3 regions of the Burkholderia pseudomultivorans genome follow, and region 2 is predicted to be linked to each of the others. Evidence: riboswitches for the same ligand, from Rfam matches in the RefSeq annotation. Region 2 holds a riboswitch; each other region holds the start of a gene.
What was found. A riboswitch is a leader RNA that binds a small molecule or an ion and turns the genes downstream of it on or off. The one in region 2 is predicted to bind cobalamin.
Positions count from the first base shown of each region.

Region 1 (6,546 bases), on a different replicon from region 2:
ACCCGCATCGACGATCTCGAGCACGCTCTGCGCGACCTCGGAGAACGCATTGATCGCCGCGCCGCCCGCGAGGAAATTCGCGACCATCTGCGCGGTCACCGACTGCGGATACGGACTCACGCCCTCGACCGCGATCCCGTGGTCGCCCGCGAACACGATCGTCACCGGACGCTGCACGCTCGGCCGCTCGCTCTGCTGGATCAGCCCGATCTGCAACGCGACCGCCTCGAGCTGCCCGAGGCTGCCGGGCGGCTTGGTCTTGTGGTCGATCACGTGCTGCAGGCGCGTGCGCAGCGCATCGTCGAGCGGCGCAATCGCGGGAGGAAAATCGGTCGGGGTCGTCGTCATCGAAGGGGAGCCTCGTTGGCGCGGCTCGCGCCGCGCATCGAAAGAAAGTTCGTCAGGATCGCCGCGCGGGCCACGCGGGCAGCAGCGCATCGCGGCCATGCTCGCGGATCAGCACGAGCGGATAGCCGAACGCGTCGCTCGCGCGCTCGGGCGTCAGCACGTCGTGCACCGGGCCGGCCCACGCGCGGCCGCGGCCGTCGAGCAGCAGCGCATGCGTCGCGAAGCGTCGCGCGAGATTCAGGTCGTGACACGAGAACAGCACGGTGCGCGGCCCCGCGTCGAGCCATGCGCCCAGCGCGGTCAGGCAGTCGATCTGGTGATGCAGGTCGAGATGCGCGAGCGGCTCGTCGAGCAGCATCAGCGGCGCATCCTGGCACAGGGTCGCCGCCAGTGCGACGCGCTGCCGCTCGCCGCCCGACAGCGACAGCACGTCGCGCGCCGCGAGTGCGCCCAGGCCGAAGGTCGCGAGCGCCGCACGGGCCGCCGCGCGATCGTCGTCGCGCTCCCAGCCCCAGCCGCCGAGATACGGGAAGCGGTTGAGCAGCACGGTGTCGAACACGGTCGCGCTGAACGCGTCGTGCAGTTGCTGCGGCATCAGCGCGCGCCGCTGCGCGAGCGGCCCCTGCGACCACGCGGACAGCGGCCGCCCGTCGATCTCGACGTGGCCGCCGGCCGGCGGCTGCAGGCCCGCGAGCGTCGCGAGCAGCGTCGTCTTGCCGGCGCCGTTCGGCCCCGCGACGCACCAGATCTCGCCGGGACGAAACGCCTGCGTGAAGCCGTCGAGCAGCGTGCGCGCGCCGGCCTGCAGCGTCAGGCCGACCGCCGCGCAGCTCGTCTTTGCGGCGGCCGTCATCGCATCGGTCTCCTCAGCAACATCCACAGGAACACCGGCACGCCGATCAGCGCGGTCATCACGCCGACCGGCAACTGCGCGGGCGCGATCGCGGTGCGTGCGAGCAGGTCGGCCGCCATCACGCCGCCGCCGCCCGCGAGCATCGCGGCGGGCAGCAGCATGCGCTGGTCGTTGCCGAACGCGAGCCGCAGCGCATGCGGCACGACGAGGCCGACGAAGCCGATCGTGCCGGCCGTCGTCACCGCGGCGGCGGCGGCCAGCGACGCGACGAGATAGATCCGCACGCGCAAGCGCGCGACCGGCACGCCGAGCGCAAGCGCGGTCGCATCGCCGCGCAGCAGCACGTTCAGTTGCGGCGCGGCCGGCAGCGCGACGCCGGCCGCCAGCAGCAGCGCGCCCCAGGCGAACCACGGCGCGCTTGCGCCGTTCAGGTCGCCGGTCAGCCAGAAGATGATGCCGCGCAGGCGCGCGTCGGGCGCGAGCGACAGCAGCAGCGTGACGAGCGCCCCCCACCCGGCCGCGATCACGACGCCGGTGAGCAGCAGCCGCGGCGACGCGTCGCGTGCGTCGCCGCGCCCCAGCTCGCGGCGCGCGAGCCCGAGCACGAGCGCGATCGACACGAGCGCGCCGGCGAACGCGGACGCGTCGACGAGCCACCATGCGCCGCCCGCGATCATCGCAACCAGCGCGAAGCCGGCCGCGCCGCCCGACACGCCGAGCACGTACGGTTCCGCGAGCGGATTGCGCAGCAGCACCTGCAGCAGCGCGCCGGCCAGCGCGAGCAGTGCGCCGCACGCAAAGCCCGCGAGCGCGCGCGGCAGGCGCAAGGTGCGCACGATGTCGGCGAACAGCGCGTCGTGGGCCGCCGCGCCGCCGCCGTGCGGCACGAGCGATGCAAGCGCCTGCCATGGCGACATCGGCACGCTGCCGATCGACAGCGACGCGACCAGCAAGAGCGCGACCACGGCCGCGAGCGCGGTCCAGATCGCCGTGGCGCGCGCGGCGTTCATGCGACGTGCGGCGCCGTGCGCGATGCGCGGCGGCGGCCGGCCGGGCGCGACAGCGGCATCGCGGCATCGCAGGGGATGGGCATAGGCAAGCTTGTAGTCCTTGTCGAACGGCGTGTCGGGATGCACGCCGGCGTAACCGCCGTCGCGCCGGCATGCACGGTGAAGTCGGCGATCGCGTCGGATCCGGATCCGTGCGCGGTCGCGCGGCAGGCATTGTGCGCAATATAGAGGAAAGCGTCCGGGTCGGGACGGCGGTCAGGTCGAGCCGGCACGGTGCGGCCCGACGCGAACGGCCGCACCGCGTGCGACCGATGCGCCGGCGCCGCTTCGAACAGGGCACGGCGCGCCGCAGCACGATCGGCGATCCAGCCGCGCCGATGCGCACGACGGCGGCAAGCGACAAGGCTGCGGCGCGCGCCCGGTGCCCGGCGCACGATTGGGGTCGGCATCGAAGAAAATCCCGTCAAGCACTGCGCATCCTGCCTCCCCGCAGGCCGCGCGTCATGAAGCCCGTGCGGGCTTCCCGCCCCGGCCGGTATCCGGGCTGGCGGCGGACCGGCTCGCCTTCCCGCGCGAAATCGCGCAGTGGCCCGCGCCGCATGCGAAACGCATGCCGGACGCGCCCGAGCCGGCCTGCGTCGAACGACGCGGCCGCTTACCGTTGCGGGGGCAGCGCAGGTTGGCGGCTTGCTGGCGAAAGCGCGCGCCCTGCTTCCCGTTTAACCGCGCGTGCCACGCGCGTGCACCGAGGCGGCGCCAGTTTAGGAGCGGGCCGCGCGAGCGTCAAGAAAGCCTCGCGCGACGTGCGCAATGTGCCGCGCAACACGCCGATTCGCGACAAGAAGCGGGGGTGTTACGACTGGAAACGTTACAGATGTCGGAATGCCCGGTATTCCGCGCTAAAATGCTGGGTCTTTAGAGGACGCAGCAGATGCTCAACGAACTCGAAACCCTTTCTCAAAATATTGGCCGACTGATTTCGCTGAACAAGCGCTACCACTCGGAACGGCTCGCGCTCGAGGAGCAGGTCGCGCAATTGCGCGCGGAAGCGGACACGGTCCGCGCGGAGCTCGCGCAACTGCGCGAGGAACGCAATGCGCTCGCAGCCGAGCGCGACACGCTGTCGGCGAAGATCGACGACGCCCAGGTCAAACTGAACGCGATCCTCGAGAAGCTGCCGCGCACCAAGAGCGCGGAACAATCCGACAACCAGCTCGACCTGCTGGATGCGCAGGCGCGCACCGATGGCGACGACGCGGCCAGCCACGGAGAACATGCATGAGCACCAAGCAGATCGAAGTCTCGATTCTCGGCCAGGCCTATCGTCTCGCCTGCTCGGCCGAGACCGAAGCAGCGCTGCTCGAGGCCGTCGCGCGCGTCGACGCCGAAATGTCGAAGATCCGCGCGAACAGTTCGGTGCGCGGCACCGATCGCATCGCGGTCATGGCGGCGCTGTCGCTCGCATCGGAATTGCTGCGACTGCAAACGAGCGTGCGGCACGGTGAAGCATTTCCGGCCGAAGAAATCCGGCGTACAATGCGCCAGATGAATGAACAGCTCGGTGCGGTGCTCGCACAGCACGAGCCGCAGTAAGCTTCGAATCGACGCGCCGATTTCCCTTGATCTCGACGATCAACGGTGGTCAAATTGGACGCAACGATTCACCGTTTCACAGTTTAGTCAGCTTCCCTGCCTGGTTCGCCAAGGTCATATATTCCTTGAACCAATGCCATGTGCACGGTTGCGGAAATTTGTAGCACGGGCGCGCGCGTCACTCTGTCTGATGTACCCGAAGTGCTGCTAACTGCGACCAATTCTGAACCTCAGGTTCAGGATGCCGGCCTAGCGGCCAAGGCGGGGGCCTATTCAACGGCATCGGGCGAGTCCCGATGCCGTTTCCTTTTTCAGGGTCCGTCTGTGGACGGAGCGCGCGATCCTGCCGTTGCGCGTCCTGTCCGCCGATCGCTCCAGACCGCCTCTTCTTGCGTCGATTACGATCCATGCAATACTGGCTGATGAAGTCCGAACCGGACGAAGCGAGCATCGACGATCTCGCGAGCGCACCGCTACGCACGCTGCCCTGGACGGGCGTACGCAACTATCAGGCGCGCAACTTCATGCGCGACACGATGAAAATCGGCGACGGCGTGCTGTTCTATCACTCGAGCTGCCCCGAGCCGGGCATCGCCGGCCTCGCCGAAGTGTCGTCGACCCCCTACCCCGATCCCACGCAGTTCGATCCCGAGAGCCCGTACTACGATCCGAAGTCGTCGCAGGAGTCGCCGCGCTGGCTGCTGGTCGACGTGCGCTTCGTGAAGAAATCGCCGCTGGTGCCGCTCGCCGCGCTGCGCGAGCATGACGAACTGGCCGACATGCGCGTGCTCGCGCGCGGCAACCGCTTGTCGATCACGCCCGTGACGCGTGCGGAATGGCGCTTCATCACCGAGAAGCTGATGAAGTAGGCGCGTGCGCCAAAGGTCAAATCCGGTCAGTTCGCAGCACCGCCGTGGAACTCGCGGCACGTTTGCGCGGCCTAAGCAACCGCTGCCGGCCGATCGGGCCGGCGCTCGTTTTTGTCGCGCGGCATGCCGCGTCGCGCACGCGTGATCCGCATGCGCGCCCTCGCACAAGGAGTCCAACAATGACCAAGAAATCCGCACTCGCGCTGTCGCTCGCACTCGCCGCTGCCGTTCCCGTCGCGCTGACGCTCGCGTCGCCCGCCGCGCACGCACAGGCCGTGAACCCGCACTTCCCGGAGCCGGCCGGCGTGCTGTCGCTGTCGTCGCAGGCCAGCGCCGACGTGCCGCAGGACATCATCCACATCACGCTGTTCTACGAACAGCAGGCGAAGGATCCGGGCAGCCTCACGTCCGCGCTGAACCAGCGCGCCGACGCCGCACTCGCTCAGGCGAAGGGCGTGTCGGGCGTCACCGCGCACACGGGCGCGTTCTCCGTCTATCCGAGCACCGACCGCGACGGCAAGATCTCCGCCTGGCGCGGCCGCACCGAGGTCGTGCTCGAATCGCGCGATTTCGCCGCGGCATCGAAGCTCGCGGGCCAGCTGTCGAACCAGATGCAGGTCGCGAACGTCGAGTTCTCGCTGTCGCCGGAGGCGCAGCGCGCGGCCGAGCAGAAGCTGACGACCGAAGCGATCAAGTCGTTCCGCGCACGCGCGGACGAGGCCGCGAAGGCGTTCGGCTACAGCAGCTACACGATCCGCGACGTAAACGTCGGCGGCGGCCGCAACGTGCAGCCCTACCCGCGCATGATGGCGATGGCCGCGGCGCCGATGGACAGCGCGAAGATGAGCGCGCCGATCTCGGTCGAAGGCGGCAAAGCGACCGTGTCGGTCACCGTCAACGGATCGGTGCAGATGAAGTAACGCACGACTGCTGCCCCGCATGTGCAAACGCCGGCCCGCAGGCCGGCGTTTGCCGTTTACGCGCGAGGCGATCGATGCGCGGCGCCGGCGCATGCGCACCGGCGCCGCCTCGCTCATGCGGTCGCGTTCGCCGTGCGGCGGCGATATGCCCACACCATCAGCGCGACGCCCGCGAGGATCATCGGCAGCGACAGCCACTGCCCCATCGACAGCCCGAGCGCGAGCAGGCCGAGGAAGTCGTCGGGTTCGCGCGCGAACTCGACCGTGAAGCGGGCAAGGCCGTAGCCGATCAGGAACAGCGCGGACACCGCGCCCATCGGCCGCGACTTGCGCGAGAAGAAGAACAGCAGGAAGAACAGCACGATCCCTTCGAGCGCGATTTCGTAGAGCTGCGAAGGATGACGCGGCAGCATCTGGTACTGCATGAACACATCGGCGAGATGCCACTTCTCGACGAGGTCCGGATGCTTCGGCAGCCATGCGGCGTCGTCGCGCATCGCGCCCGGGAACAGCATCGCCCACGGCGCATGCGGATCGGTCACGCGCCCCCACAGCTCGCCGTTGATGAAGTTGCCGAGGCGCCCGGCCGCGAGCCCGGTCGGCACCATCGGCGCGACGAAGTCGGTGACCTGCAGCCAGTGGCGCTTGCGCTGCCACGCGAACAGCACCATCGCGAGCGTCACGCCGAGAAAGCCACCGTGAAACGACATCCCGCCTTCCCACACCTTGAACACGTCGAGCGGATGCGAGAAGTAGAAGTCGGCCTTGTAGAACAGCACGTAGCCGAGCCGGCCGCCGAGCACGGTGCCGAGCACGCCGTAGAACATCATGTCGTCGATGTCCTTCGCGGTCCAGCCCTGCGCGGCCACATGCGGCAGCTTCAGGCGGATCCGGCCGACGACGATCGCCGCGATGAAGCCGACGAGATACATGAGGCCGTACCAGCGTACGGC
Region 1 covers NZ_CP013378.1:4,062,625-4,069,170, forward strand. Annotated here, with positions in the region: gene cobT (nicotinate-nucleotide--dimethylbenzimidazole phosphoribosyltransferase) at 1-348, opposite strand, end outside; gene WS57_RS31070 (ABC transporter ATP-binding protein) at 401-1,201, opposite strand; gene WS57_RS31075 (FecCD family ABC transporter permease) at 1,198-2,211, opposite strand; gene WS57_RS37425 (hypothetical protein) at 2,208-2,660, opposite strand; cobalamin riboswitch at 2,724-2,976, opposite strand; gene WS57_RS31080 (hypothetical protein) at 3,143-3,493, shown strand; gene WS57_RS31085 (cell division protein ZapA) at 3,490-3,804, shown strand; RNA gene ssrS (6S RNA) at 3,895-4,076, shown strand; gene WS57_RS31095 (EVE domain-containing protein) at 4,212-4,673, shown strand; gene WS57_RS31100 (SIMPL domain-containing protein) at 4,853-5,593, shown strand; gene lgt (prolipoprotein diacylglyceryl transferase) at 5,707-6,546, opposite strand, start outside.
Region 1: another riboswitch for cobalamin. It lies ahead of WS57_RS37425 (hypothetical protein); the one in region 2 lies ahead of WS57_RS06125 (TonB-dependent receptor domain-containing protein).

Region 2 (6,546 bases):
CACACGCGCTTCCCGATCGGCATCAGCTTCCCGGCAGGTTCGGGCCTGGTCGCGTTCGCGGCCGCCACCGGCACGATGCCGCTCGACATGCCGGAATCGGTGCTGGTCCGCTTCAAGGGCAAGATGCAGCCGGGCGTCACGCTGCGCGATCTCGTCAACGCGATTCCGCTGTACGCGATCAAGCAAGGCATGCTGACGGTCGCGAAGCAGGGCAAGAAGAACATCTTCTCCGGCCGCATTCTCGAGATCGAAGGCCTGCCCGACCTGAAGGTCGAGCAAGCGTTCGAACTGTCCGATGCGTCGGCCGAGCGCTCGGCCGCCGGTTGCACGGTCCGCCTGAACAAGGAACCGATCATCGAGTACCTCAACAGCAACATCACGCTGCTGAAGTGGATGATCGCCGAAGGCTACCAGGATCCGCGCAGCCTGCAGCGCCGCATCGCGGCGATGGAGCAGTGGCTGGACGACCCGCAGCTGCTGGCGCCGGATGCCGACGCCGAATACGCGGCCGTCATCGAGATCGACCTCGCCGACATCCATGAGCCGATCGTCGCCTGCCCGAACGATCCGGACGACGTGAAGACGCTGTCCGACGTCGCCGGCGCGAAGATCGACGAAGTGTTCATCGGCTCGTGCATGACCAACATCGGTCACTTCCGCGCCGCGTCGAAGCTGCTGGAAGGCAAGCGCGACATTCCGGTCAAGCTGTGGGTCGCGCCGCCGACCAAGATGGACCAGAAGCAGCTGACCGAGGAAGGCCATTACGGCGTGTTCGGCACGGCCGGCGCACGTACCGAAATGCCGGGCTGCTCGCTGTGCATGGGCAACCAGGCACAGGTGCGCGAAGGCGCGACGGTGATGTCGACCTCGACCCGCAACTTCCCGAACCGCCTCGGCAAGAACACCAACGTGTATCTCGGCTCGGCGGAACTGGCGGCAATCTGCTCGCGTCTGGGCAAGATTCCGACGAAGGAAGAGTACATGGCCGATATCGGCGTGATCAACGCCAATGGCGACCAGATCTACAAGTACATGAACTTCGACCAGATCCAGGACTTCAAGGAAGTCGCCGACACCGTGCAGGTGTAAGCGGGTTGTCGCGCCGCGGCGAGTCATGCTCGCCGCGGCAAACCCGCCACGGCGCCGCAGGCTGAATGCCTGCGGCGCCGTTTTTCATGGTGCCGGCGACTCTCGTCGTAACGACAAGCCCTGCCGGCGCCCATTCATCAGACCTGAACCGGCTTTTTCCACGCGCCCCGGCACGAACCGGGCAACGCAGGCCCGCAATACGTGGTTTTTTCGCGCCGGCCCCGCGCGAAGCATTGACGCGGCGAAGCGGCGGCCATTACCCTTGCGCGCTGATGGTTCCCGGAGACGGGATCAAATGGGAACGCAGTAGCGGCAGCGATGCCGTCGATCTGCGGCTGCCCCCGCAACTGTGAGCGGCGAGTCCATGCCCACCGAGCCACTGGGACACCCGGGAAGGCCGGCACCGGACGACGACCCGCAAGCCAGGAGACCAGCCATCGACCGAGGTCCAAGCAGCCGCAACGGGCGGGGTGTCCCGATGCGCAAGCGCCGCCGTCGGCGGTCGCCCGTTGCAAGGACGGCCCGACCTCAGGATTCCGTCAGATGTCCATCGTTCCCGATTCCGCTTTCGCGCCGAAAGCGTCGTGCCGGCACGCGGCACGCGTGCGCGCCTGCTCCCGTGTCGTCGCGCCCGATCCGGCCGCGCACGCCGAACCCGACCACGACACCGCCCGCCGCCCGTTCACGCGCGCGGCCCGCGCAGCACGATAACAAGACCCGCTTCATGAAACTCCGACATCTCCTCGCCACGTCCGCCGCCACCGCGCTGCTGTCGCCGCTCGCGCACGCCGCCGGCGACACCGCCCCGCCGCAGCCGGCGCAGCCCGCAGACAACGCCGACCTGCCGACGATCTCCATCACCGACACGCGCCACCTGCCCGAATCGTTCGACCAGCGCTATGCGACGACGCAGGTGCTCACGCGCGACGACCTCGACCGGCTGTCGCCAAGCGATCCGAGCATCACGCAGGCGGTCGCGACGCTGCCGGGCGTGACCGTGTCGCAGAACGGCGGCCCCGGCGCGTCGTCGTCCGTCAGTATTCGCGGCTCGTCGGCGAGCCAGGTCGCGGTGTTCGTCGACGGCATCCGGATCGGCTCGTCGACCACCGGCATCGCGCCCTGGGCGGATCTGCCGACCGAGGCGTTCGAGCGCGTCGAAGTCATCTCGGGGCCGGCGGCCGCCTCGTTCGGCGCGAACGCGATGGGCGGCGTCGTGCAGCTGTTCACGCGGCGCGCGGCGAACCAGCCGAACCAGACCACGGTGTCGTTCGGCGGCGGCTCGAACAAGACCTTCGACACGCAGGTCCGCACGTCGGGCACGGTGCCGTCGAGCGGGCCGCTCGCCGCGCTCGGCGGGCTCACCTACTCGCTCGGCCTGCACGATTACGCGACGGCCGGCATCGATGCGACGCGGCCGTTCGCGTACGGCCACGAGGAAGGCCGCAACCCGTATCACGCGCAGGATATCGACGCACGCCTCGGCTATGCGCGCGACAACTGGTCGATCTCGACGTTCGCGCTGTACCACCGCTCCGACCTGTCCTACGACAACGCGGGCGGCGCCGATCGCGAGCTCGACCACCAGTTGACGGCCGGCCTGTCGTTTCATCTCGACATCACGCCGGACACGCAGTTCGACCAGTCCGTCGGTTACTCGAACGATCGCCAGTTCCTGTACGCGAGCGACCCGGCGATCGCGACCGATCAGATCAATTCGCAGCGCATCAGCACGTCGACGTCGCTGACGCACCAGGAACGCGGCTTCAGCCTGTTCGGCCAGCCGCTGTCGGGCGAGACCAAGCTCGCATACGATTTCACGCGTGAACAGGCGTTCCTGCCGGTCGATATCCCGAGCGGCGTGCCCACGCGCAACGATTCCGCGTTCTCGCTGCACCAGTCGGTGACGCTCGGCACGGTCACGATGTTCCTCGCGGGCCGTCACGAGATCGTCGCCGGGCGGTCGGTGAACACGGGCAACGCGGCGCTGTCGTGGGCGATCACGCCGGTCTACACCGCACGCCTGTCGTATGGCAACGCGTTCCGGCTGCCGACCTTCAACGATCTCTACTATCCCGGATACGGGAATCCGGATCTCAGCCCCGAGCGCAGCAACTCGGTCGAGGCCGCGCTCGATGCGACGACGTCGCTCGGCACGTTTACGGCCGCGATCTACGACACGCGCGTCCATAACCTGATCGCGTACGATCCCGCGACGTTCCAGCCGGTCAACATCGGGCGCGCGCACATTCGCGGGCTCGACCTGTCGTACAAGGGAACGATCGGCCGTTCGACGCCGGTCAGCATCGCAATCGGCCTGCTGAATCCGCAGGACACGACCAATCAGACGTGGCTGAATCGCCGTCCGCGACAAACGGTCAGCATCAGCATCGATCACACGTGGGACGAACTGCACCTGCACGCGTTGAGCACCGGCGCGTCGCTGCGCTACGGTGGCACAACGTTCGACGATCCGGCCAACACGACCTATCTGCCGTCGTACCTGACGGCGGACCTGCGCGCGTCGTACCGGATCAATTCGCATCTGTCGGTGTCGGCGCTGCTGTCCAACCTGTTCGACCGTCGCTATATGACGGCCTACGGTTACAACACGGTCGGCCGGGCTGCGTTCGGCAAGGTCACTTACACGTTCTGATGGTTTCTGCTCGTGCCGGCGAGGCCGGGCCACCGGCGCCGACGCTCGCCGGCACCGATGCGCTCGCGTCGTTCGCCTACTTTCCGGCCGCACCACCCAGCAGGCCGCCGAGCAGCGACGTAATCGGTGCGAGCGGGCCGCTTGCGCCACCGAGCGCAGCGCTGCCGCCGGCGCTGATGCCGGTGCCCGTACCGGTCGCCGGCGTCGCGGCCGGCGGCGGACCGTTGTGCACGACCGCCGGGATCCCGCCGACGACGCTGGTGATCAGACCGGAAATCGGCACGGCGCCGTTCGCGCCATTCGGATTGACGAGGCCGCCCGCGTTGGTCACCGTGTCGCCGACGGCCCGGACGAGCTGCCCGACGTCGCTGACCAGCGGCCCGGCAACGGTTCCCGCTCCCGCCGCCGATGCCTTCCATCCGGCCGACGTGATCGCTCCGCCGATCTGGCCGAGCAGCCCCGCGACCGGCTGACCGAGCCCGGTCGCCGTGCCGACCTGCTGCGTGAGTTGGCCGGCGGTCGTCACGAGCGGCGTGATGGCCGAACTGACCGTCTGCGTCGCCTGCTGTACCGGGCCGGTCGACAGCGCGGCGCCGATCGTGGTGCCGGCCGATCCGAGCTGGTTCGCGACGGTGTCGAGCAGACTGCCGACCGGCGCGGTGATCGGCGCCAGCGGCGACAGCGGTCCGGCGCCAAGCGCCTTCACCGTTTCGCTCAGGCCGGAGACGGGAGCGCCGGCCGTGCCGACGACGCTGCCGAGGCCGGCCACGGTGGTGCCGACCGGGTTCGGCGTGAAGCCGATCTGGCCGAGCCCGCCGCTCACGACGTTCGAGGTTTCGTTGACGATCGAGCCGACGCCGCGGACCGTGTCGCCGGGGCCGGCCGTCACGCCCTTGCTGACGCCCGGCAGGCTCACGCCGCCGATGGTCGTGCCGGCGTCCATCACGACCGCGCCGACCGAGCTGACGATGCCCCGCGTGCCGGGGGCGCCGCTGGTGCCCCAACCGCTGGTGCTGCCGCTTGTTGTGCCGCTTGTTGTGCCGCTTGTTGTGCCGCTTGTTGTGCCGCTCGTTGTACCGCTGGTCGTCCCGCTGGTCGTCCCGCTCGTCGTACCGCTCGTCGTACCGCTCGTCGTACCGCTCGTCGTGCCGCTGGTCGTGCCGCTGGTCGTACCGCTGGTCGTACCGCTGGTCGTACCGCTCGTCGTACCGCTCGTTGTGCCGCTGGTCGTGCCGCTCGTCGTACCGCTCGTCGTACCGCTCGTCGTACCGCTCGTCGCGCCACTCGTCGTACCGCTGGTCGTCCCGCTCGTACCGCCACCGCTCGTACCACTCCCACTCGTACTCGGCACAACGTTGTTGCCGGCCCGCGGCGGCGAAGTCACATCGCCACCGCCGCACGCGGCAAGCGTGCAGGCGGCGGCAAATGCCGCGAGCACGAAATTCCCCTTGGTGAATTGTTTTTGCATGGCAGTCCTTGTTTGCTTATAGCCGTGACGACTGCAACAAGCAGCTACCATGCCAACGCCGTTCGCCCGACGCCGCCATAACGACCGCATCCGCCCGTGCACGCCGCCCCGCGCCACTCGCCCTGCAAACCAGCTTCCACCGATCCTTGCGTTCCGGTAACGTCGACGTAACAAGATCCGTACGTTACGTAGCATGGAGCGCACGGGAATCCAATCCACGGCCGCGCCTCCCCACGGCGGAAAACACCGCGGCAACCGTTTCCGCATCAGGAAAACAGGCGAACGCCGCCCGTCGATCGGGACGGGAACCGGAGGACCAAAATTGAAAAATGCCGACGCGATCGCGCTCATCGTCGATCCCGAATGCGGCGACAGGCTTTCCGACATCGCCGCAACGGTACGCCACGCATGGATCGTGACAAGCCCGGCGAACGACGCGGCAGCCGGGCGAATCCGGCAGCGTTCGCCGTCACCGGACGAACCCGATCGCACGGGCGGCGTGACGACGTTTCAGCGATACGGCGCCGACCGGGAAAGCTGGTGCGTCGGAATCCTGGATACGCTGGACGGCCACCACAACGCATTCGCGCAGCTGCCCGGCTATTCGGTGCTGCAGGTCTACGGCGTTCCGTTTTCGGAAAGGCTGCGTCCGGCACTCGCGTCGTCGGGATTCTCGACGTTCACGCCGACCGACGACGGCTTTCGCGCCTGCAAGCGCCCATCCGCATGAAGGCCCCGCAAGCCGCATCGGTGCAGAAAGCACCGCCGGCCCCGCTCACCCGTCGACGAGCCTGAGCGTGCGCAGACAATCCGCCGCAAGCTGCTGATAGATCCGCGTGCCGTTCGCCTTCGCATCGATCTCCGCGTCGCTCAGCCGTCGCACTACGCGCCCCGGCACGCCCGCCAGCAACACACCGGGCGGCACGTCGAGCCCTGCCTTCACGAATGCGCACGCGGCCACGATCGTCGTCGCGCCGATCGTGGCGCCATCCATCACGACCGCGTTCATCCCGATCATCGTGTCCGGTTCGAGCGTCGCGCCGTGCACGATCGCGCCGTGACCGACATGGCTGTTCACGCCGAGCCGGCATGTCTCGCCGATGCCGACATGCAGCACGCAGCCGTCCTGCACGTTGCTGCCGGCCTCGACCACGATCGCACCGAAATCGCCGCGCAGGCTCGCGTGCGGACCGATATAGCAGCGCGCGCCGATCGTCACGTTGCCGATCACGACCGCGCCCGGGTGCACGTAAGCGGAAGCATCGACACGCGGGCGCATTCCGTTGAATTCGAACAAGGGCATGGGTCGGGACGTGGGCTCAGTAGACGTAATCGG
Region 2 covers NZ_CP013377.1:1,436,868-1,443,413, reverse strand. Annotated here, with positions in the region: gene acnB (bifunctional aconitate hydratase 2/2-methylisocitrate dehydratase) at 1-1,089, shown strand, start outside; cobalamin riboswitch at 1,346-1,543, shown strand; gene WS57_RS06125 (TonB-dependent receptor domain-containing protein) at 1,814-3,742, shown strand; gene WS57_RS37820 (collagen-like triple helix repeat-containing protein) at 3,819-5,210, opposite strand; gene WS57_RS06115 (hypothetical protein) at 5,404-5,940, shown strand; gene WS57_RS06110 (transferase hexapeptide repeat family protein) at 5,986-6,513, opposite strand.

Region 3 (6,546 bases), on a different replicon from region 2:
CCGCTCCCCGCTGCGCCGTCGGGCCGCGCCGCGTACGCGACCGGCTCGAGCGGCGTCGCAAACCGCGAGTAGTGGAACGTATGACCGCGGATCGCACCGGCGCGCGTGTCGAGCTGCTGCATCCCGAGCGCCGCGAATCGACGCTGCATCGTCGCATGGCCCGGCAGCAGGCCGAGCATCGGCGTCGTGACGCCGTCGACGTCGGTCAGCGATTCACCCAGGTAAACCATCCCGCCGCATTCCGCGACGATCGCCTTGCCCGCCGCCGCATGCGCGCGGATCGTCCGCGCGGTCGCGGCATTCCCGGCGAGCGTCGCCGCATGCAGTTCCGGATAACCGCCCGGCAGGAACAAGGCATCGCAATCGTCGGGCACGGGTTCGTCGGCGAGCGGCGAGAAAAACCGTACCTGCACGCCGAGCGCGTCCAGCAGCGCGAGATTCGCCGGATAGAGGAACGAGAACGCCGCATCGCGCGCGATTGCGATGCGCCTGCCGGCGAGCCGGCGCGGCAGCGGCGGCGGCGCGTCAGGCTCCGCGAACGCGACGGCCGGCGGCAATTCGGCGAGCGCCGTGTTCGCGAGCACATCGGCCGCACGCTCGAGCCGCGCGTCGAGATCGTCGATGTCGTGCGGCTGGTGCAGGCCGAGATGCCGTTCCGGCAACGCGATACCCGCATCGGCCGGCACGTGCCCGAGCCAGCGCAGGTCGTCGGGCAGCGCCTGCCGCAGCAGGGCCGCGTGCCGCTCGGAGCCGACGCGATTGGCCAGCACGCCGTGAAACGGCACGTCGGGCCGGAACCGCGCGAGCCCGAACGCGATCGCCGCGAACGTCTGCGCCATCGCTTTCGCCGAAATCACCGCGACCACCGGCACGCCGAATGCGGCTGCCAGATCGGCGCTGCTCGGCGTGCCGTCGAACAGGCCCATCACGCCTTCGATCAGGATCAGGTCCGCGTCGCGCGCGGCATCGGCGAGCAGCGCGCGGCAGCCGGCCGCGCCGACCATGCCGAGGTCGAGCGCATGCACGGGTGCGCCGCTCGCGCGCTCGAGCAGCATCGGATCGAGAAAGTCGGGACCGGTCTTGAACACGCGCACGCGCCGGCCGAGCCGGCGGTGCAGCCGCGCAAGGCCGGCCGTCACCGAGGTCTTGCCCTGGCCGGACGCAGGCGCGCTGACGAACAGCGCGGGACAGGCCGGCATCGCTCAGAACTCCACGCCGCGCTGCGCCTTCACGCCTTGCTCCTTGTACGGATGCTTGACGAGCCGCATCTCGGTGACGAGATCGGCCGCGTCGATCAGCGCATCCGACGCATGCCGCCCGGTGACGACCACATGCAGCGACGCCGGCCGTGCGGCGAGCGTCGCGAGCACTTCGTCGAGCGGCAGGTATTCGTACTTCAGCACGGTGTTCAGTTCGTCGAGGATCACCATCGCGTACTCGCCGCTTTCGATCATCCGGCGCGCCTCGTCCCAGCCCTTGCGCGCGGTCGCGATATCGGCGTCGCGGTTCTGCGTGTTCCACGTATAGCCGTCGCCCATCGTCACGAAGTCGCATTCGGCGACGCGGCCAAGGAAATCGCGCTCCGACGTGTGCAGCGCGCCCTTGATGAACTGCACGACGCCGAGCCGCATGCCGTGGCCGAGCACACGCACGGCCATGCCGAACGCGGCCGTGCTCTTGCCCTTGCCGTTGCCCGTATGGACGATCAGCAAGCCCTTTTCGTTGACGGCGGCAGCCTGTTTCTTCTCGTGGCCGGCGCGGCGGCGTTCGGCCATCCGCTGGTGGGATTCGGCATCGGTCTTCATCGGGAATGGTCCTGTCGAAAGCGAAACAAAGGGTTCAGAGCGGGCCGGCGAGCGCGACCGTCACGCCGTCCCGGATGGTTTTGGGGCCGAGCAGCCGACCATGCGGCGCCGCAAGCTGCGCGCAAGGCTCGGCGACCCCCGCGACGCCGAAGCGCGCGAACGCGGCGGCCGACGCACCGCTGGCGGCCAGTTCCGGTCGCCCCGCGAGCAGCGCGGCGTCGAATGCGACCAGCGGCCAGCCGCGTCGGCTGCAGAGCCGGCGCAACCCGCAGGCCCGGGACTTCTCCGCGAGCGTCGCGACGACCACCGGCTGCGCGCCGGGATGACGGGCGAGGGCGGCGCGAATCGCGGCGTCGAGTTGCGCGGCGCTGGCGCCCGCGCGAAAGCCGATGCCGAGCGCGACCCGCATCACGTGCGCTGCGGCCGCGCAGCGCCGGCCAGCGCGGCCTGCACGGCGGGATCGGCGGCCAGCGCCGCCACGCGACCGATCACGACGATCGCCGGCGAGCCGATGCCCGCCGCGCGGATTCGCTCGACCAGCATCGCGAGCGTGGCCAGCACGTGCCGCTGTCCGGCGCGCGTGGCCGATTCGATCGCCGCGCACGGCGTGTCGTCCGGCAGGCCGCCCGCGCGCAATGCCGCGACGATCGCGTCGACGCGGCGAATGCCCATATAGATCACGAGTGTCATGCGGGTGGCGGCGAGCGCGTGCCAGTCGGGCTCGTCGGCGGCCGCGCCGTGACCCGTGACGAAGATCACGCCCTGCGCGTCGCCGCGATGCGTGACCGGAATGCCGAGCGCGGCCGGCGCGGCGATGCCGGCCGTGATGCCGTTGACGATTTCCACCGGAAAGCCGGCCGCGCCGAGCGCGAGCAGTTCTTCGCCGCCGCGGCCGAACACGAACGGATCGCCGCCTTTGAGCCGCGCGACGCTGCGGCCCGCGCGCAAATGCGCGAGCATCGCGGCGACGATCGTCTCCTGCGGCGTCGACGCATGGCCGCCGCGTTTGCCGACGTGCTCGATGCGCGCCTCGGCGCGCGCGTGGCGCAGCACGTCCGGATTGACGAGATCGTCGACCAGCAGCACGTCGGCCTCGCCGATCACGCGGGCGGCCTTGAGGGTCAGCAGTTCGGCGTCGCCGGGACCGGCGCCGACGAGCCAGGCGCGGCTCATCGCGCGCAACACGGCGCGAACCGTGACGAAGCGACGGGGAAGGGCGACGAACCGGCGGCGCGGCGGCCTGTGAAATGGCGTGACATGGCGGAATGAAGAGACCCGTATCGGGCCGGTGAAACGCGCACACCATCCGTCCCCCGCGGATAGGGCGTTCGGCGAGCGTCGGGCTCACCCCTTGCGTCGGCCGGTATCCGGGCTGGCCGCTTGCCAGGCCGCAGCCTTCCCGTCCGGCTGGCGGACAGTGGCATCGTGGGCGGCATGGGCGCGGGCGTTGCAGGACGCGTCGCGCGGGCGGCGTACCGTTGCGGGGACAGCACAGGCCGGGCGGATGTCCGCCTCCTGTTTCCCGTTTAACTGCATGCGCGGAATGCGCATGCGAGCACCGAACGCGGCGCATACGATAGCACAGGCGCTGCGGCCGGCGGATTCGCCGGAGCGTCGACCACAGGCGGGCGGCGAGCGTGCAGGCCGCACGCCGTGCGTTTCGATCGGCGACAAGGAAGGTGCGCCATCCGCGCTCCATCGCGATCCTGCCCGCGCGCCGTTGGCCCGCCTTGACGCTCCCCGCCGCGACGCCTACACTCGCACGCGTTTTGGTGCTCGCGCGTGCCGCTCCGGCGCGCGCAGTTAAACGGGAAACAGGGAGCCTGCCTGCGCCGCAGTCGAGCCAACCTGTGCTGCCCCCGCAACGGTAAGCGAACGCGTCGCGCGTCAGCGCGATGCAGCGCCGCTTCGCCGCATGCCGCGTGCATGCGGACGACCGCCACTGGATGCCGCGCGCATCCGGGAAGGCGAAGCGGCGTGTTCGTCAGCCCGGATACCGGCCTAAACGAAGGGGTTCAGCGCCGCGGGGAGGCGGCGCATCGTCCACGGCCGCAGCATGCCCGACGCCCGAGCGTTTCCCGATTCCGCCGCCAGGCTGCCATCCGCGCGACCGCGCCTGGCCCCGCGGCGAACGGCAGGCGTTGCGGGCGGCGCTGCCGGCGGCCGTGTTGGCATTCACGTGTCGACCGTTCGCAAGGAAGCGTCATGCCCGACTCATGTTTTCGCCCGCATCGGCGCGCCCGTCGCAGCGCGCCGGCGCCTGCGCGCGGGCGGCCGGCGCCGCGCACCGAGCCCCCGCACGTGAAGCGCCCGTTCCCCGCGAGCCCGCCCCGGCCGGCCGCACCTCGTCCCGTCGCGCGCCGCGCCGCAGCCGGCGCGACGACGCCGGCCTGACTCCACCGATTCACTCGACACTGGACCTACCATGACCATGCGCAAGCTGCCCGTCACGATCGTCACGGGCTTTCTCGGCAGCGGCAAGACCACGCTGATGCGCCACATCCTGCAACACGCCGAAGGCCGCCGCATCGCGGTGATCGTCAACGAATTCGGCGAGCTCGGCATCGACGGCGAAATCCTGCGGGGCTGCGGAATCGGCTGCGACGATGCGCAGGACGAAGCGTCGGGCCAGCTCTACGAGCTCGCGAACGGCTGCCTGTGCTGCACCGTGCAGGAGGAGTTCTATCCGGTGATGGAAGCGCTCGTCGAGCGGCGCGCGGACATCGATCACGTACTGATCGAGACGTCGGGCCTCGCGCTGCCGAAGCCGCTCGTGCAGGCGTTCAACTGGCCGACGATCCGCAACAGCTTCACGGTCGACGCGGTGGTTACCGTCGTCGACGGGCCGGCCGCCGCGAGCGGCCAGTTCGCGGAAAACCCGCAGGCCGTCGACGCGCAGCGCCGCGCCGACCCGAACCTCGACCACGAATCGCCGCTGCACGAACTGTTCGCCGATCAGTTGTCGTCCGCGGATCTCGTGATCGTGAACAAGGCCGATCTGGTCGATGCCGCGCAGTTCGAGCAGATCGAAACCGCAATTCGCGACGAAATCCCGCCGCAGGTGAAGATCGTGCGCGCGACGCGCGGCGAACTCGATCTGGCGATGCTGCTCGGGCTCGAATCGGCGTCGGAGGACACGATTCATCTGCGCCACGATCATCACGGCTCGGCCGACGACGGGGACCATGACCACCATCACGACGACTTCGACTCGGTCGTCGTGAGCGGCGACGCCGGCTCGCGCGACGCGACGATCGCCGCGCTGCAGCAGCTCGTCGAAACGCATACGATCTATCGCGCAAAGGGGTTCGCCGCGCTGCCCGATGCGCCGATGCGACTCGTGATCCAGGGTGTCGGCCGTCGTTTCGACAGCTATTTCGACCGTCGCTGGCAGGACGGCGAAACGCGCGCGAGCCGCTTCGTGCTGATCGGCGAGGACCTCGACGCGGCCGAACTGCAGCGCGCGTTCGAGGCCGCGTGCGCGGCCGCGCTGCAGCAGGCGTAACGCGCGATGCATCTGCTGCGCACCACGCCGGGCGGCTTCGTCGACGATACGCAGGGCGTCGTGCGGATCGACCAGCAGCCGGCCGACATCGTGATCCTCAGCTCGGCCGACACGACGCTGTCGCTGCTCGCAAGCGTCGTGCCGCGGCTGCCGGCCGGCTTCCCGAGCGTGCGGCTCGCGAACGTCACGTTCCTGCGGCAGCCGGCGTCGGTCGACTTCTACGTCGACGACGTGCTGCGCCACGCGAAGACGGTCGTGATCGACCATCTCGGCGGCGAGGCGTACTGGCCGTACGGAATCGAGCAGGCCGTGTCGCTCGCGTCGAAGCAGCGACAGCAGCTCGCGATGTTCTCTGGCGACCTGCAGGAAGATCCGAACCTCGTCGCGAAAAGCACGGTCGCGCCCGAGCTGTGCCGGCTGTGGTGGCGCTACCTGCGTGAAGGCGGCGTGCACAACGCCGAGGCGCTGCTGCGCAGCATCGCATTCCATACGCGCGGATTCGGCGACGAACCCGCGCCGCCGCGGCCGCTGCCGGCCGCCGCGCTGTATCACCCGGCGCGCGATCCGGCCGGCATCGACGACTGGCTGCCGCGCTGGACGCCCGGCGCGCCCGTCGTCGCGATCCTGTTCTATCGCGCGCACTGGCAGGCCGCGAACACGGCCGTGTTCGACGCGCTGGCCGACGCGCTCGTCGAACAGGGCCTGAATCCGCTGCCGATCGCGGTGACGTCGCTGAAGGATGCGGTAAGCCGCGACGTGATCGCGCAACTCTGCGCAACCCACGAAGTCGCGCTCGTGCTGAACACCACCGCGTTCGCGGCGGGGGCGATCGACGACCCGGAGCCGAACGTGCTGGCCGGCGACGCGCCCGTGCTGCAGGTGATCCTGTCCGGCGGCAACCGCGACGCGTGGCTGGCCGACAACCAGGGGCTGCATGCGCGCGACATCGCGATGCACGTCGCGCTGCCCGAGGTCGACGGGCGCATCGTCACGCGCGCGGTGAGCTTCAAGGGGCTCGCGTATCGCTGCCCGCACACCGAGGTGGACGTCGTGCGCTACCAGCCCGACGCCGAGCGGATCGCATTCGTCGCGGCGCTCGCGCGCGGCTGGTGCCGGCTGCGCACGCTCGATCATGCGGACAAGCGCATCGCGCTGATCCTCGCGAACTATCCGCAAAGCGAAGGGCGCATCGGCAACGGCGTCGGGCTCGATACGCCGGCGTCCGCGCTGCGCGTG
Region 3 covers NZ_CP013378.1:3,144,984-3,151,529, forward strand. Annotated here, with positions in the region: gene WS57_RS26795 (cobyrinate a,c-diamide synthase) at 1-1,199, opposite strand, end outside; gene cobO (cob(I)yrinic acid a,c-diamide adenosyltransferase) at 1,203-1,805, opposite strand; gene WS57_RS26805 (cobalamin biosynthesis protein) at 1,840-2,214, opposite strand; gene cobA (uroporphyrinogen-III C-methyltransferase) at 2,214-2,978, opposite strand; cobalamin riboswitch at 3,146-3,383, opposite strand; cobalamin riboswitch at 3,559-3,825, shown strand; gene cobW (cobalamin biosynthesis protein CobW) at 4,231-5,310, shown strand; gene cobN (cobaltochelatase subunit CobN) at 5,317-6,546, shown strand, end outside.
Region 3: another riboswitch for cobalamin. It lies ahead of cobW (cobalamin biosynthesis protein CobW); the one in region 2 lies ahead of WS57_RS06125 (TonB-dependent receptor domain-containing protein).